One region of the Desulfosporosinus sp. FKA genome, then DNA from elsewhere that is predicted to be linked to it. Evidence: riboswitches for the same ligand, from Rfam matches in the RefSeq annotation. Region 1 holds a riboswitch; each other region holds the start of a gene.
The links. A riboswitch is a leader RNA that binds a small molecule or an ion and turns the genes downstream of it on or off. The one in region 1 is predicted to bind molybdenum cofactor.
Positions count from the first base shown of each region.

Region 2: linked by a shared signal. The riboswitch ahead of modB (molybdate ABC transporter permease subunit) and the one ahead of moaA (GTP 3',8-cyclase MoaA) in region 1 are both predicted to bind molybdenum cofactor.
Region 3: linked by a shared signal. The riboswitch ahead of modA (molybdate ABC transporter substrate-binding protein) and the one ahead of moaA (GTP 3',8-cyclase MoaA) in region 1 are both predicted to bind molybdenum cofactor.
Region 4: linked by a shared signal. The riboswitch ahead of B5771_RS13535 (molybdopterin-binding protein) and the one ahead of moaA (GTP 3',8-cyclase MoaA) in region 1 are both predicted to bind molybdenum cofactor.

Region 1 covers NZ_NAHZ01000030.1:24,673-28,885, forward strand. Annotated here, with positions in the region: gene B5771_RS13995 (molybdenum cofactor guanylyltransferase) at 1-582, shown strand, start outside; gene fdhD (formate dehydrogenase accessory sulfurtransferase FdhD) at 572-1,357, opposite strand; molybdenum cofactor riboswitch at 1,621-1,751, shown strand; gene moaA (GTP 3',8-cyclase MoaA) at 1,816-2,787, shown strand; gene moaC (cyclic pyranopterin monophosphate synthase MoaC) at 2,791-3,261, shown strand; gene B5771_RS14015 (MOSC domain-containing protein) at 3,428-3,862, shown strand; gene mog (molybdopterin adenylyltransferase) at 3,862-4,213, shown strand, end outside.
Region 2 covers NZ_NAHZ01000031.1:313,630-317,842, forward strand. Annotated here, with positions in the region: gene modA (molybdate ABC transporter substrate-binding protein) at 1-526, shown strand, start outside; gene modB (molybdate ABC transporter permease subunit) at 547-1,239, shown strand; gene B5771_RS16530 (ATP-binding cassette domain-containing protein) at 1,232-1,942, shown strand; molybdenum cofactor riboswitch at 1,993-2,143, shown strand; gene modB (molybdate ABC transporter permease subunit) at 2,315-3,016, shown strand; gene B5771_RS16540 (ATP-binding cassette domain-containing protein) at 3,018-4,079, shown strand; gene modA (molybdate ABC transporter substrate-binding protein) at 4,120-4,213, shown strand, end outside.
Region 3 covers NZ_NAHZ01000029.1:112,728-116,940, forward strand. Annotated here, with positions in the region: gene B5771_RS13340 (ABC transporter ATP-binding protein) at 1-26, opposite strand, end outside; gene modB (molybdate ABC transporter permease subunit) at 23-700, opposite strand; gene modA (molybdate ABC transporter substrate-binding protein) at 725-1,567, opposite strand; molybdenum cofactor riboswitch at 1,753-1,886, opposite strand; gene B5771_RS13355 (helix-turn-helix transcriptional regulator) at 2,153-3,088, shown strand; gene lpdA (dihydrolipoyl dehydrogenase) at 3,907-4,213, shown strand, end outside.
Region 4 covers NZ_NAHZ01000029.1:140,828-145,040, reverse strand. Annotated here, with positions in the region: gene B5771_RS13545 (4Fe-4S binding protein) at 1-348, opposite strand, end outside; gene B5771_RS13540 (molybdenum cofactor guanylyltransferase) at 336-920, opposite strand; gene B5771_RS13535 (molybdopterin-binding protein) at 943-1,962, opposite strand; molybdenum cofactor riboswitch at 2,041-2,164, opposite strand; gene tatA (twin-arginine translocase TatA/TatE family subunit) at 2,469-2,681, opposite strand; gene B5771_RS13525 (carboxymuconolactone decarboxylase family protein) at 2,966-3,343, shown strand; gene B5771_RS13520 (putative zinc-binding protein) at 3,442-3,996, shown strand; gene B5771_RS13515 (MFS transporter) at 4,010-4,213, shown strand, end outside.

The sequences.
Region 1 (4,213 bases):
AAGCTCGAGGCGACCGGAGTTTTGCTGGCCGGAGGAAAAAGTTCGCGCATGAAGAAGAATAAAGCTTTCTTGGAATTAGAAGGTAAGCCTCTTGTGGAACGTACTTTAGAAGTTTTGAATAAGACCTTTTCCGAGGTCTTAATTAGCAGTAATGAGCCGGAACTTTATAAGAACTATAATTTTTCGGTTATTCAAGATGAGTATCGTAATCAAGGACCATTAGCAGGACTTTATCAGGGCTTGAAAGCTGCAGGCTACCCCTCTGTTTTTTTTGTTGCTTGTGACATGCCTTTTCTGCAAGGAGAGCTCATTCGTTTTCTGTTTCGTTGGGCACCCGAATATGAGGTCGTAGTTCCTCGATTTCGGTCAGTAATACATCCCCTCCATGCTTTTTATCATCGGAACAGCCTGCCGGCAATAAAAAAAAATCTTGAGGCCGGTCGCCTCAAGATTACCGATTTATTTTCGGCATGTTCTGTGAAATATGTAGAGGAAAATGAACTGACGAATTTTTCGGGTTTAGACGATGTTTTTTGTAATGTGAATACTCCGGAGGAATGGTCAAATATCTTTAAACGATAACTCGTTCGGGACAGGTATATATATTCAAGCGCTGTTCCCGTGCAAAGCCAATGACAGTAATGTTTAAGGCAGCGGCTTGGGATAACGCCATATCAGTTGGGGCGCCACGAGCGATAAGAATGGGAACTTTCATTTTAGCAACTTTTAAAAGAATTTCAGAAGATACTCGGCCGCTAAAGAAAATAACATGGTTTTCAAGCTGTAATCCGGAGCGAAAGGCACTACCGTTTAATTTGTCAAAAACATTATGGCGGCCGATGTCGTAACTTGTTAAGACCACTTCGCCTTGATACCCTACACCGCCGCTGTGGACTCCTCCGGTTGCTTGAAAAAGCGGAAGATGGTTCTGTAAAAAACCAGCGTATTTGTATGCTTCTTCAAGAGAAATACTATACGTTGAGGCGAGTGGCTTAACCATAAGCACATCGTTAGCGAAGCAAAATGAAGCTCGGCTTTTTCCACAGCAAGCTGATACAAATCGTTTGCTCATAAGTTCTTTTTGCAAAAGGCAAGGCTTACCTTCTACCCAAACTAGATGATCAGTGGGGTCCTGGCGGAGTTCATAGACATCATTAGGAGTTTGGATAAAGCCCTCATTGAGTAAAAAGCCTAAGGTGAGTTCTTCAGTCTGTGAAGGAGAACATAAAAGGGTGGCGATTTCTTCTCGGTTATAGTGAACGGTCAAGGGAATTTCTTGTACTACACAGTCTTCAACCTCTTCAAGCCGAAGGCCGTTGGCTTTTAAAATGGTATGAGTTACTATTTCCTTTGTCATGTATACCTCCTCGTACCCTGGTAACTTTAGTTTACAATAGTTTAAGACAGATCTAAATATATTTTTTTCTTAAATCTAATACTGCAATACATGAAGGATTTTTTTTTCTTATATCGAAAAGAATAAGGTATACTTAATACAGTGCACTTGTTTAGCTAAAGTTGAACATTGGGACTTCGGTGGAGTCTCACTACTGGATAATTATTCCGGTTCAACATCATATAACGGTTAGCTTGTGTGTTTTTATGTATGAAGATTCAAAAAAATTATGAACGCTCCGAAGCTGGCTTTCCTAAGGCAAATGCTATGGTAACCAGACAAGTGTCGTGAGACACTCGGGTATTGCAGGAAACTGTAATATCTCCCATTGGAAAGGAGTCTGTTGACAGGAGGAAATAATCCCCCGGTTGTTTACAGACCGTGGTTTTTTTTATTTGCACTAAAAAGAGGGGGATTTTATGCAGGATCAATTTCAAAGACAAATTGATTATCTAAGGATTTCCATAACTGATCGTTGTAATCTCCGCTGTAAGTATTGCATGCCAAGTCAAGGCGTACCGTGGATGCCCCATGAGGACATCTTGAGCTTTGAAGAAATTCTTCGCTTGATGAGGCTTAGTACGCAGCTGGGATTTCATCGTTTTCGCATTACCGGGGGAGAACCGCTTGTCCGCAGAGGAATTATAGATTTTCTTCGTAAAGCGGCACAAATTCCCGGGATTGATGACTTGATGCTTACCACCAATGGGATATTACTTTCTGAAGCAGCCTTCGATTTAAAAGCAGCAGGTGTAAGGCGTGTAAATATTAGTTTGGATACAATGAATCCTGAGCGGTTTGCTGAGATTACACGCGGCGGAGATGTTTCGAAGGTGATTCAAGGAATTTTTCGCTCCCTTGAAGCCGGGCTGAAGCCGGTCAAAGTTAATGTTGTTGTTGTTCGTGATTTTAATACTCAAGAGTTGCCGACTTTTTTAACATTAGCCAAACAGTATCCTATTCATATTCGTTTCATAGAACTCATGCCGATTGGCTCAAGTTCTGAAAGACGGAGTGATTTTGTTCCTATTCAAGAGATGAAAGAATTGTTAGGACTTAAGCAATATGTTCCTGCAAAGGAGATTCTAGGCGGAGGGCCGGCAGAATATTTTCAACTCCGTGACTATAAAGGAAACGTAGGCTTTATTAGCGCTTTGAGCCGTCATTTTTGCAGTACCTGTAATCGCATCCGTTTAACACCTGACGGCAAACTCAGGCCGTGTTTGCATAATAAGTTGGAAATTGATTTAAGAGAAGCCTTACGAAATGGCAGTACAGATCAGGAATTGTTAGATATCTTTGCCCAAGCAGTATGGTGTAAGCCTGCGGAGCATCATATGAATGAGGAAGCTCTGCAAGGTCAGCGTATTATGTCTCAAATCGGAGGTTAGAGAATGGAAGATTTAACCCATTTTGATGAACAAGGTCGCGCTCGAATGGTCGATGTCAGCGATAAAAGTGAAACCTTCCGCGTTGCTGTAGCTCATGGAAATGTCCAGATGAAGCAAGAGACTTTAGCTCGAATTCGCAGTGGGGGAATTGCTAAAGGGGATGTCTTGGCAGTTGCTCAGGTTGCAGGGATTATGGCTGCCAAAAAGACGTCTCTGCTGATTCCAATGTGTCATCCATTGGGAATTACAGGTGCCAAACTGAGTTTCAATTTGAAAGACCCGGGGGAAGTTGAGATTGAAGCGGTTGTAAAAGTTCAAGGAAAAACAGGAGTTGAAATGGAGGCACTGACGGCAGTGAGTATTGCCGCCTTAACCATTTATGATATGTGTAAAGCTATTGATAAATCCATGACGATTGGAGAAATATATTTAGTAGAAAAACAGGGCGGCAAAAGCGGTCATTATGTGCGCTGATCAAAGGCAAGAATAAGAGATACAGTGAACAATAGGACCCACCCCCACTTATAGAAGTGGGGATCTTGAAAACTGGATAATAAGCTAAACAATAAATGTCATATGGTTCAGTTTCTATTTATTAAGAGCAAGTAAAGGTAAACTCGGGGAAAGAATGGTGATGAAGGTGGGTAAAATTGTTGCAGTCTGCGTTAGTGAGCGAAAAGGAATGCGTAAAAAAAATATTGGTAAGGGAATTTTAAAGGTCGGTTTTGGACTAGAAGGCGATGCTCATGGCGGAAATTGGCACCGAATGGTCAGTTTGTTAGGTATGGAAAGTATCAAGACCATGCAGGACAAAGGGCTGGACGTTGGCCCAGGAGATTTTGCCGAGAACTTAACGACGGAAGGGTTGGAATTATATTCGCTTCCCATCGGCACAAAGTTAAAAATAGGTGCAACAAGTGTTGGAGAAGTAACCCAAATCGGCAAAGAATGTCACTCTAAATGCGCAATCTACTATCAAGCGGGAGATTGTGTCATGCCCAAGGAAGGGATTTTTATTCGTTTACTGGAAGGTGGAGCGGTTCGTGTAGGAGATACAATTGAGGTGATAGAATAGTGGTAAGGGTTGGGATAATTACAGCAAGTGATAAAGGATCACGCGGAGAACGAGAAGATCATTCAGGTCCAGTCCTAAAAGAGCTGGTTCGAGAAATGGGCTGGGAAGTTATTGAATATGCAGTGCTTCCTGATGATCAATTGCTCCTTGAAAAAACCCTGCGTTTGTGGGCTGATGAAATGAACTTGGATTTGATATTGACGACCGGCGGAACTGGGTTTTCCCTGCGAGATGTCACGCCTGAAGCAACAATGGCGGTCGCTGATCGGTTAGTACCGGGCATAGCGGAAGTGATGCGCCATGAAAGTTTAAAAGCGACTCCAAAAGCGATGTTAAGCAGGGCTGTCTCTG
Region 2 (4,213 bases), on a different contig from region 1:
TGCCGGAAAGAGTCAGATGGATACTCTGGAGAAAAAGAATTTACTGCTTAAAAACAGCAGAGTAAATTTACTCGGCAATGATTTAGTTCTTGTTGCCGGGAAAGATAACAGTAAGGTTACTTCGCTTCAGGATTTAACAAAAGCGGGTGTTAGCCAGGTTAGTATCGGTACCCCTGAATCAGTGCCTGCAGGCAAATATGCCCAGGAATCTTTGAAAAACCTCAAACTTTGGAATGCTATACAGCCCAAACTGGTAGAAGCCAAAGATGTGACTCAGGTACTTAATTATGTTGAAACAGGGAATGCGGATGCAGGTTTTGTTTATCAGTCGGACGCTCAACAATCGAAGAAAGTAAAAGTTGTAGCCGTTGTCCCCGATAGCACCCACAATCCGATTGTTTATCCGGCAGCCATTATTGCCGCAACGAAAAATCAACAGGTCACTGAAGATTTCCTTAAATATTTACAAAGTTCCGATGCCCAAAAAGTCTTCCAAAAGTATGGCTTTAAAACCTTAGCAAAATAATTGATAGCCGGGTGAGCCCTATGGATTTGAGTTTTGTGCCGATTATATTATCTCTGAAAGTTGCTTTGGCATCTGTTATCATTGTTACCTGTTTTTCCATTCCCATAGCAGGACTCATGGCACGGCGGGAGTTCTGGGGCAAAGATGTTGTGGAGTCAATCATTACCTTACCCTTAGTACTCCCGCCTTCTGTTATCGGTTTTATGCTGCTGGTTGTCTTCGGGAAGAACGGTCCCTTAGGCGTGTTTCTTGAACAGTTCTTTCATACCAGAGTAGTTTTTACTATCGAGGGAGCGGTGATTGCGGCAGTTGTGGTTTCCTTCCCGTTGATGTATCAATCTGTAAGGGTTGCCATGGAAAGTGTTGACCAAAACCTGGAAAGGGCTGCCCGCACCTTAGGGGCGAGGGAAATAAGGGTGTTTTTCACCATTACTTTGCCGCTGGCTTGGAATGGTATTATTGCCGGTTTGGTTCTGGCTTTCGCTCGGTCCTTGGGGGAATTCGGAGCGACCTTGATGATCGCCGGAAATATCCCCGGCAGAACTCAAACCATGCCTTTGGCTATCTACTTTGCCAATGAATCAGGAGATATGCGTACGGCGAGTATCTTGGTTGTTATCATGACCTCCTTCAGCTTCCTGGTAATTTATGGCTTGAATCGCTGGGGGAAAGGAACACGACGAGATTCGCGGGGAGGCGGGACAAATGCTTAAGGCACATTTTAAAAAGAAATTACCCTCCTTTGAGCTGGAGGTTGATGTTTCCATAAGTAACGGTATTCTCGCTCTCGTCGGGCATTCCGGTGCCGGTAAAACGACGATTCTGCAATGTGTGGCAGGCCTCCAGACCCCATCTTGGGGAGAAATCGCGATTTCCAACAAACCAGTCTTCTCTTCCGAATTAGGGACAAATGTTCCTATTCGTAAACGGCGTATCGGGTATCTTTTTCAAGATTATGCTCTATTTCCCCATATGACGGTTGAGAAAAATGTCCTGTATGGCAAACCGAAAAAAGGGAGTGCGTCCGAAAAGGTTCTTACCGCCGGAGATGTGCTGGAGATGCTCAAAATTGAACATCTTCGGAATCGTTATCCTAGTCAGATTTCAGGGGGAGAGAAACAAAGAGTAGCCCTTGCTCGAGCTTTAATGACGGAACCGGAATTGTTGCTGCTCGATGAACCTCTCTCGGCTCTTGATCAAAACACCCGCAGCACCCTCCAGCAAGAGCTGCTTAAGCTGCAAGCACAATGGAAGATTCCTTTTGTTCTCGTGACCCATGATCTTCAGGAAGCTGAAATGTTAGGCGACCAAATCATTAAAATTGATCATGGCCAACAGGAGATAATTAAGGAACAGGGGGAACAGGGAAAACCGGAAAAGCTAGAATTGGTCAGGGGACTTAATAATGCCCGGTAGGCGGCTCTATCGTTCATCAATATAATTGTGCATGATTATAATTTGAAATTTAATACGTTTACCTCCGAGCCAGAAGGACCTAAAGAGCAGATTAACAAATAAATGCATCTATGGTCGCTGGACAGGATTTTTGATCCTCAGGGTGTTCCTGGAAACGGGTATGCCTTCACGTTTTGAAAAGGAGCAGCATGGAATAGCGATAGGCTATCGGTTTATTAATGGCTCCCTTTTTAGGGAGCCATTATTTACGCTCTCAGTCGTCTTTTTCTTAAATCTTGCCGCATATGGTATTTAACTTGAGCTATTTAAGGGCTTGAAGCAAGACTAGTGGATAAATAATGATCTTTAGAGAGAAGGGAAAGGGGGGACGTTTTGGTTAGCATTTTAAGCGGAATCGATTTTTCTCCCTTATGGATTTCTCTCAGAGCAGCAACACTGGCAACCTTTGTGACCTTCTTTTCCGGCCTGGCGGCTGCAAGTTTTGTCTCAGCTTATCGGGGAAAATTTAAGGGGGTAATTGACGGCCTTCTTACTTTACCTCTGGTTCTGCCTCCTACCGTCGTTGGATTTTTACTGCTTTTAGTTTTGGGCAAAAACGGTCCTCTGGGCAAATTGCTGCTGGCTATTGGCATGACGATCATCTTTTCTTGGCCCGCTACGGTTATTGCGGCTTCAGTAGTGGCATTTCCCTTAATGTATCGGACTGTGCGCAGTGCTTTTGAGCAAATTGATCCCACGATTATTTATGCCGCTCGTACTTTGGGCGTTTCAGAATGGAAGATATTTTGGAAGATAACCATTCCTTTGGCCTGGCCCGGGGTAGCCGCTGGAACAGTATTAGCTTTTGCCAGGGCTTTGGGTGATTTTGGCGCGACGCTGATGGTCGGCGGCAATATTCCAGGAGAAACACTGACGATTCCTGCGGCTATCTTTTTTGCCGCCGACGGAGGAGATATGGAAAAGGCTCTGTTATGGGTAATCCTAATTTTTATCATTTCGCTGATCGTTATGACTCTTATGAATTATTGGTCAGATTACCAGCGCAAGACTATTGTTGCAGGCGGCAGGGAATAACATGGGATTGATTGTTGATATCCGCAAAGAATTAGCGGGTTTTGAACTCAAGGTTAACTTTGAAACTCAGGGAGAGGTTTTAGGTTTTTTGGGGGCTTCCGGTTCAGGCAAAAGCATGACTTTACGCTGTATTGCCGGTATAGAATCTCCTGATCAGGGGCGAATTGTCCTCAATGGCCGCGTCTTGTTTGATTCCCAAAAAGGCATTAATCTGCCTTGCCGGCGCAGGAAGGTCGGCTATGTCTTTCAAAATTACGCTTTGTTTCCCCATCTGACGGTTGAAGAAAATATTGGCTTCGGAATTGGAGAGCGGAAGCGTGAAGATCGCCAGGCGATCATCAAAGAAATGGTTACAATGATCAAGTTGGAGGGCTTAGAAAAGAGATATCCCAGTCAGCTCTCAGGAGGCCAACAGCAGCGAGTTGCCCTGGCCAGAGCCTTGGCAGCAAAGCCCGAAGCCTTGCTTTTAGATGAACCCTTTTCCGCTCTGGATGATTATCTGAGAAACCACATGGTCAAACAATTAACGGAGACTTTGGCGGGGTATTCCGGGGCGACTTTGTTTGTTAGTCATAATATCGAGGAAGTCTATCGGGTTTGCCAAAGTTTGATTCTCTTGTCACGAGGGAAAATCGAGGGGAAAGGAGGGACTGAGGAGGTATTTAAAGCTCCATCGTCGCTGGCGGCGGCCCAATTAACGGGGTGCAAAAACATTTCCCCTGCCAATTACATATCACCTTTTAAGCTGGAAGCCTTAGCTTGGGGCATTACCTTAAAAACTGAGATTAAGCTCTCACGACAAGTTACCCATGTGGGTGTTCGTGCCCATTTGATCGGAGCTGCCGCCGGGGAAATGAAGGATAATGTATTTCGCTGCCGACTTAATTTTATAAGCGAAGGGCCATGCAGAATATCGGTTTATCTGACGGTAGAGCAAGACTATCAGGGGCAGGGCAGCCAGCTGCTGGAATGGGAAATGACTCCGCAAATGTGGCTGGCAATGAAAGATCAGCCGCAGCCCTGGTGTTTGAGGATAGCTCCCGAAGACCTGATTATTTTCTAAATATTCTTTTGATTTTCAAGAAGAGAGGGAGGAAAATAGGATGTTTTCTGGAATAAAGAACTCAAAAGGAAGTCGAGTTATCTTAGGAGTGCTTAGCTGCATTATTCTACTCATGTTAGTATCCATCTCTGGGT
Region 3 (4,213 bases), on a different contig from region 1:
GTTTTAGACATTCGAATTTCTATCATCGATTTCCTCTCCTCCCCACCTGTCGATTGAGTATATTGATCAGGATCAACACCAGTAGAGCGGTACCTGCCATAATTAATGCAAGTAGATTGGCGGTCGACTGATCTCCGGCGAGCATGGAATTGTAAATGGCAATAGGCATGGTCAACGTTTCACCTGGTATGCCACCAGAGACCATGAGCGTCGTTCCAAAATCCCCCAAAGCCCGGGCAAACATGAGCACAAGTCCGGTAGCGATTCCTCTCCATGCGTTAGGAATTATAACGAAGAAGAAAATACTGAGTTCTGTTCTTCCAAGGACGCGGGCGGCATCCAAAAGATTTGACGGAATCCCTTCGATGGCTGAACGGGCTGTTTTAATGAAAAATGGTATTGAAACAACGGTTGCCGCAATAATCGCTCCACGGGTTGTAAATACCAGAGGGGTTCCCAGTCGTTCCGCTAGTTTTCCAAGCCAACTATTCCGGCCTAGGATGATCAGTAAGTAGTAGCCGAGAACGGTTGGTGGCAAGACCATCGGGATGCTGATTAGTGAATCGAGAACCTCGCGTCCTTTCCATTTGCTGTGTGCCAAGAACCAAGCGATAGGCAAACCTATCAGAAGACCGAACAAGGTGGCGGTCAATGCCAGATATAAGGAAAGATAAAGAGGAAATAAATCGGATATCCTCATCGTTACCAACCACTTTCAGAGACTTTATTTCTTTGCAATCTCGTCGGGGAGCAAGAATCCATATTTTTTCATGACCACACGACCTTTTTCCCCGTTGACATAAGCCACAAATTTACGAGCATTTTCTTCCTGTTTCGTCGTTTTTAAGATAGCCATAGCTTGATTGAGTGGCTCGTACCAAGAAGGATCAATCATCGTAAAATTGACTTCGTCTGGTTTGTAGATCGAGAGAGAAATAATAGCAGCATCAACGTTTCCCGATTTGAGGATTGCTAGGGTATCTTGAATATTTTGACCGTAAACCATTTTACTTTGGACTTTATCCCATAGATTTTGATGTTCAAACGCCTGTTTGGCGGCTTTGCCATAAGGGGCGTGCGACGGATCTGCAATCGCTATTTTTTTCACCTTTGGATTATCCGCTAAATCCTTTAACTCTTTAATTTCTATATTATTCCCTTTTAAAGTGGCAATACCGATCCTACCTTGGGCATAGAGTTGTTGAGTAGCCGCTAAGATGAAACCTTCTTTACTCAGCTTATTAAGATAAGACTCATCTGCAGCCGCAAAGACATCATAAGGTGCTCCGTTTTCAATCTGCAGGGCAGCGGTTCCTGTCGAACTAAAAGTTATCTCAGTAGGAATGCCAGTCTCCTTCTCGAATTGAGCAGCGATTTCCTTGAAGGCCAGCGCCAAATCAGCAGCAGCTGAAATTCGCAGCTTTGGAGTGGTTAAAGAGACTGACGAAGTGGGTTGCTGCACAGGTTGGGTTGTATTTTGACCCGGAACTGCGCAGGCCGTAAGTAAGAAAAGGCTGATTAAGGGTAGCACAATTAAACTCAAATTGCGTCTCATACTTTTGAACATAATAAAATGAACATCCTTTCTTCGCTAATATCCGTCTATTTCTTTATTAACCATTCGCTAGCTGCATTTAGATGGAATATCACTGTTCTTTCTGAGAATTGAATTTTACGGAAAAAATTATGCCTTTATAACTAAATCACAAAAAAACCCCATAAGAAAATGGAGTCGTCATGTAATTGTCCAAGTCAATCCATGCAACCACCTCCTTTTCAAAATGTGAAGGCATGCCCATTTCTGGACATACCCTGAGGGCGTAAAGCCCTGGCCGATTAACCATGGATTTCTCTTTAGATTGATCGGCTCGGAGAGTAGACGTTATTAAGTTGTTAAATTAGTTCATTGAGCTGTATTTTAAGTCGGAACATCTTTAAAAGCTTCACAAGACTGCCTTACACGTGCATTGTGGTCAAAGTGAAAACAACTTATGTAATAACTTCTTCCAAAAATCATTATCATTTATTTTTAACGATTGAACAAAACATGATAAAAATAAACGAAATGACACCAAATGATACAAAATGAAGCTACTTAGAATTCTAGCATATGTTATAATTAACATCAATAGAGTTTTGATGAGGTGTTTGCATGTCCGATCATTCTTTTTATACACCTGATGAAGTTGCCAAAATATTAAAGATATCAAAAGGCACTGTGTACGACTTACTTAAGAAGGGAAAAATACCCTCTTACCATGTCGGGAAAAAGGTAAGGATCAGCCCGACGGATTTGGAGGCATATACGAATCCATCGTATCCTACAAACCGAGCTACACCTTCTAACAATCATTTTACGGTTGAAAAGCTGATTTTAGAAAACCAAGGGTTGATTATCTGTGGTCAAGATATAGTTTTGGACTTTTTGACGCGTCATTTGGAAAAACGCAATCCTATGCTTCGGTCACTACGTTCTTACGTAGGAAGCATTGACGGTCTATTAGCGTTATACCGGGGAACGGCCAATATTACAGCAACGCACTTATGGGATGGAGAAACAGGGGAATATAACATTCCTTATGTCAGGCGTTTTCTTCCGGGGCAGCGAGCCGTCATCATTAATCTGGTATACCGAATGCAAGGTTTTTATGTTGCACCAGGAAATCCTAAAGGAATTAAAGATTGGACAGATTTGACCAATCCTGAAGTAACGTTTATTAACAGGGAAAAGGGGTCGGGTGTAAGGGTATTGCTTGACGAGATGCTTAGAAATATGCAAGTTGATCCTCGATTGATAACAGGTTACCCAAGAGAAGAAATGAGTCATATTGCTGTAGCCAGTGCCGTAGCTAGAGGTATTGCCGATGTGGGAGTTGGAACGGAAAAGGCAGCCTTACAGGTGCCAGGTGTTCAGTTTATACCCCTGAAACAAGAACGCTATGACCTTGTCTTTCATCGTGAGGATTTTGAAAAATCTAATTTCCAAACGCTTCTGGCCGTTCTTAGATCGATAGAGTTTCAGGATGAAGTGAAAGGTATGGGGGGGTATGATGTATCCAAGACTGGCGAAATTATTGCAGAAATATAGCTATGGAATTGAAGGAAATGAAAGTTCCGGGCTTAAAATTAGCTTGATTGGGCATTTCCTTATGCATATGATCATCGATTCGTCAACTATTTTCTAAACCGACTTTTTTCAGTCTCACTGTGTTTTCCTTCGAGACACTTTACGACATTGTGAAGCGTCCAGGCACGTTGGCGTGACTTCATTGAAGCTATTGTCATTTATTATCAGATCAATTATGGTTTAACAAATATTACAAAAAGCTGGAGTTTAATAGGCACCATTATGAAGACTATGATCGTTTAACAACTATACTTTTTAGATATTACAAATTAGAAAATAACGTTTCTTTCTTGACAATTTTTCTATTCAAGAAATTGATATGAATGTTTTTAAGCATATATTTGATGAATTGAAAAATGATTTTAACCTTGAAAAAGAAACTACGACAATCCCTTAGGGATATTCAACGTTGAAGATATTAAAAACTATATTGAAGAAGCTGTTAAGTTATCCGTTAATAGTATTAAACTCATTTTATTTGATAATTGAGAAATTAGAGATAGAAGAAGGTCATTCTTGGAACTTAGTTTGTTTAACGATATAGGTGATTGATAAACGAACCACTCATCATGACAAAGAAGCAAAGGGGCATGAAGCACCTCTTTGCTTCTTTTGTTTTGTTTAAATATTGGCTACATTTGTCGAAATAAATCACATTAAAATTAGTGAAATATTAACCGAATAATAGTAAAATAATATTAGAATATGATAATTTTATAATAAACTAACTTTGGGAGGCGTTTCAAATCAACAGTAAGGAGCAAATCACAGATATCTGCATTCTTGGCGGTGGCCCTGCAGGATATGTTGCAGCCATACGGGCTGCTCAGCTTGGTGCCAAAGTGACGCTTATTGAGGAAAGGGATGTCGGAGGGACTTGCCTCAACCGGGGATGTATACCGACAAAAGCTTTTCTTAAATCTGCTGAGGCCATATCCTTGTTCACCAAGTCAAAGGAATTGGGTATCGCAGCAACGGTCGCATCGATTGATGCTAATGTGATCAGAGCTAGAAAGGATCGAGTCGTAAAAAGCCTTAGGATGGGTGTGGAGCATTTGCTTGCCAAGAATGGGGTTGAAGTTCTAA
Region 4 (4,213 bases), on a different contig from region 1:
TTCCCGTGCCATAATAAGCAAACTTCCCCAGCTATCCTTATCAAAGATACCTAAACATGGGATTTCGAAATCCATTCTGATTGCCTGAGGACAATTTAATGACACACTTTGGTTTAGAGTTACATAATTCAAAAGCTCATCATACATCCTGTTTACAAATCCATCGCTTGGACAAATCGACATACATAGACCGCACTCTGTACAATGATCCGCTTTAATTTGCATTGAATCTTCAATTGCTTTATGGGGACAGGAATCAAAGCATATACGGCAGGGATTGGCAATTGGCCGTTTTGTATTAAGACAATTATCCTTGAGATAAATTACATCACATGTCACTTTAGCCATTGTAATCTCCTTAAGTCCTCGGGGGTATTAATATTGCAGAATATCCTATCCAAGTTTCCAAATTGAGAAAGTGCCTGTTCGGAAACAACGTTAACAGTACAGTAATGGTAAAAATCAAGAATCTTAAATAGACCCTCTTTAATATTCTTCTCAATAAATGGAATACACTTTTTGGAATAAAAGGCATGTAAGGGATGCAATCCCCTGAACTGAGGTACAACAATATCAGCACATGATGTACGTTGATAAAGCGTTCGGATAAGCTCAGAACTTAAAAACGGCATATCACAAGCAACAAAAAATAGTTTATCGTAATTTGCTCCCCTCATGCTACTGTAAAGCCCTCCTATAGGACCCTTATCAATAATCTCATCCTTAATAACCCGTACATCATACTTGGAAAACAAAGATGGTTCATTACTGCTGATTAACACTTCTGAAAAGACACGTTGGAGCACTTCAAGGCTTTTGTCAATAAACAGACGTCCATCAAGTTCCAGAAAAGCCTTATGTCTCCCCATTCTTGAGCTCTTCCCGCCTGCTAGTAGTACACCGGTAGCCTTAATTTCCAACTTATCGACCCTCCATTTTTTGTTATGCCTTCCCGAACGGGCATATTGGATATTTACACTCCGGACATTGTAAACATAATCCACCGTGTGATAATTCGACAAGATTCTGTCTGACTAAACGTTCTCCACATAAAATCCGAGGAAGCACGAGATCAAGAATTGAAGCCTTACTATACATCACACACCCTGGAAGGCCCATGATCGGAATGTCTCCATAATACGCCAAAAGAAACATTGCCCCCGGTAAGACTGGCAGTCCATAGGTTACTATCTCGGCACCAGTTTGCCGAATTCCATATGGAGTTACATCATCAGGGTCGACTGACATTCCCCCAGTCACTACAATAGCCTCTGCACCTTTACTAATAAGGCTCTTAATAGTATCTGAGATTTTCTCTGAATCATCCGGAACAAAAACTTGTTCTAACACTGAGCTGCCTAACGCCTCAAGCTTTTTAGTAACCACCGGCCCAAATTTATCCTCAATTCTTTTGTAAAACACTTCATTGCCAGTTGTTATCAACCCGACCTTAAACGATTGAAGAGGTAATATTGTCACTAATATATCCTGATGTAATACTGCTTCGGCTTCGATTATTTTGTCTTCTTCGATGACTAGGGGAACCACTCTTGTTCCTGCAACTACATCGCCTTCATTAACCAAGGTATTATTATGCCTCGATGCAAAGATGATCTGATCGATTGAATTCAATGAATATAGCAAGTCCATGTTGATTTTAAGCAATCCTCGTTCTTTGGAAATAAGATTGACTTTTCCTTCAGAAGGTTCAGTTAAGGTTAAATTTCCCCCACAGGCTGCGCTAGCAAGCCGTAAGGCTGCTTCATTTTCATGGATTGTCCCCTTTGTTATCTCCCAAACATAAATATGCTCTTTTCCCATGCTGAGAAGAACCTCTACGTCCTCTGGGCGTATTATATGCCCCTTTTTAAAAGCGGCTCCTTTGAATTTACCGGGAACAATTTTTGTGAGATCATGGCAAAGCGCACTGCCTACAGCTTCTGACACATGAATCATTTTCATAAATCTCGCCTCCATTTTTATATTCGTAAACAAACAATAAAAAATCCTTGTTTGGAATATGTCAAACAAGGACTGTGTAAACACAACCCGAATTCTCCTTTCCAAAAACGCGGAGGCACGGTTGTTTCCTTCCGTACCCGAAACGGCCAAATCACCCTGCTTTTATCAGTTTAGGTAAAGAGGCTCGGAGATTCTCTATAACTTTTACGAAAAAATTCACTTCGAGTTATCCTATGCTTATTAAGGTATCTTGTCTGTTATCTTGTTTATGAGTCCACTTCTTTTTCATTGTCCTCATAGAGTCTTTAATACCCTGCCCCTCAAGAATAACGACTATAAATTCAATTATAAGAAATGATATGATAATTGAAAACTAGGATAAATGCTAGTCCCTGTAAGGGAAAACCCTAATATTTATAAATACTACTAGAATCAAAAAGCGTCCTCCTTTCACAATCAAAGTGGAGTGAGGACGATTGTGTTTTTTTATGGCGATCTGTTAATGATTACCCTTCTTCACTATCTTTAGCGGTATCTTTCTGAGTCCCTATAGATTCAACTATTTTAATAGGTTCTTGAGAAGCCGTTTTAAACTCATTGATTCCTCTGCCTAAAGATTTGCCTAACTCCGGCAACTTGCCTGGACCAAAGATGATTAGAGCAACAACCAGAACAACAATCAATTCGGTTGGAGCTAGAAAACCGAAAGAAATTAACACATCTCCCGCCTCCGTTTCTATAGATGTATTAAGCATAAACGAAATAAACCTTCTTTGCTATACGTGAAAACCCTGACATTTATCTGTTTAATATCCATGAAAATTCCCGACACCGAGAATCTAAGCGAAGCTAAAAAATAATCATAGGATACCTCTTGTTTTTAAAAAATAAAGTGATAAAATTATTATATTAGAATTTACTAATATAATAATAAGGCAAATGCCATGTAGTTCTTCACAAATACTCTAAATTTATGGCATTAAAAAAAGAGGAGGCAAAACTCATGTCAACAGTAAAGCTTATCCAAGATCAAGAGGCATCCCCAGAAGTAAAACAAGTGTTTGCGAACCTTGAGAAAGAAAAAGGGATGGTTCCTCCGACGTTTCGCGCTTTAGCCAATTTTCCCGATTACATGAAAGCGACGCTCATGAAAATGAAAACAGCAATGGCTCCCGGGAAAATCGACGCTAAAACAAAAATGCTGATTGCCTTAACTACATCCATCAACAACGGCTCAGATATGTGCATTGCCAACTTCAGCAAACAGCTCAAAAACATGGGGGTTACCGATGAAGAACTCTTAGAAGTTATCGCGGTCATTGACAGTGCAACCGGCATGAACCGAGTTAATACTGGGCTGCGCATCTTCCCTCAAGAGTAAAACCTTCCGACCCAACCCAGGAATGATCGACATTTTCCAATCATTCCTGGGTAAACTACAGTCTTGTAAACCATAAAAATTTAAAGAGGTGTATTTATATGTCAGACAATAATGTACGATGCTCCTGTCAAAGTGGAGAATCTCTCCAAGATAACTTAGTGAAAAATCTCCCGAACACAAGCGTTTCCGACTCCTCCGGCTCACCTAAGCCTGAGGGAGACAAAGACACGAATTGGTACCTTCCCTATATGAATGCCATTACAGAAGGAAAAGAAGTTGAAGAGAAAAAGAGCCCTGTTGCCCTGTTTTATTGCGCAGGGGCTTCAAATGTTGGGCAGTCCACCGTCACAGGCTGTGTGGAAACAGCTGATATCTTAGGCTATAACCGTGTCGCACTCCTTTGCCTAGCCAGTATATCCGCCGGCTTGAAAAATATGATGAATGGTGCTAAAAACGCTCGAGGAATTGTCGCCGTAGATGGATGTCCGATGTCCTGTGCTAAAAGAACCTTAGAAAAGGCCGAGCTCAAGGTTGATCAGCATCTTATTGTCAGTAAAGATTTAAATGTTCCTAAAAACTTTCGGCTCAGTGATTCGAGCGCAATTAAACAAGTAACGAATGCTGTGGTCCAAGCCGTTCTCAGCATTGACTAAGGAGGTTAGGAATATGTCTTCTCCTGTATCTCCCTTACCGGCAGCTAAACAAAAACGTTCCTATGTATTAGCCTGTGTTGCCACAGGCGCCTTTCTCTCCACCTTTGACGGTGGAGTCGTAAACGTCGGACTCCCACGTATGGCTGCGGAATTCAAGGTCAGTTTGTCCATGATTCAGTGGGTACCCTCCGTTTATTTGCTCACCATGTCCGCGCTG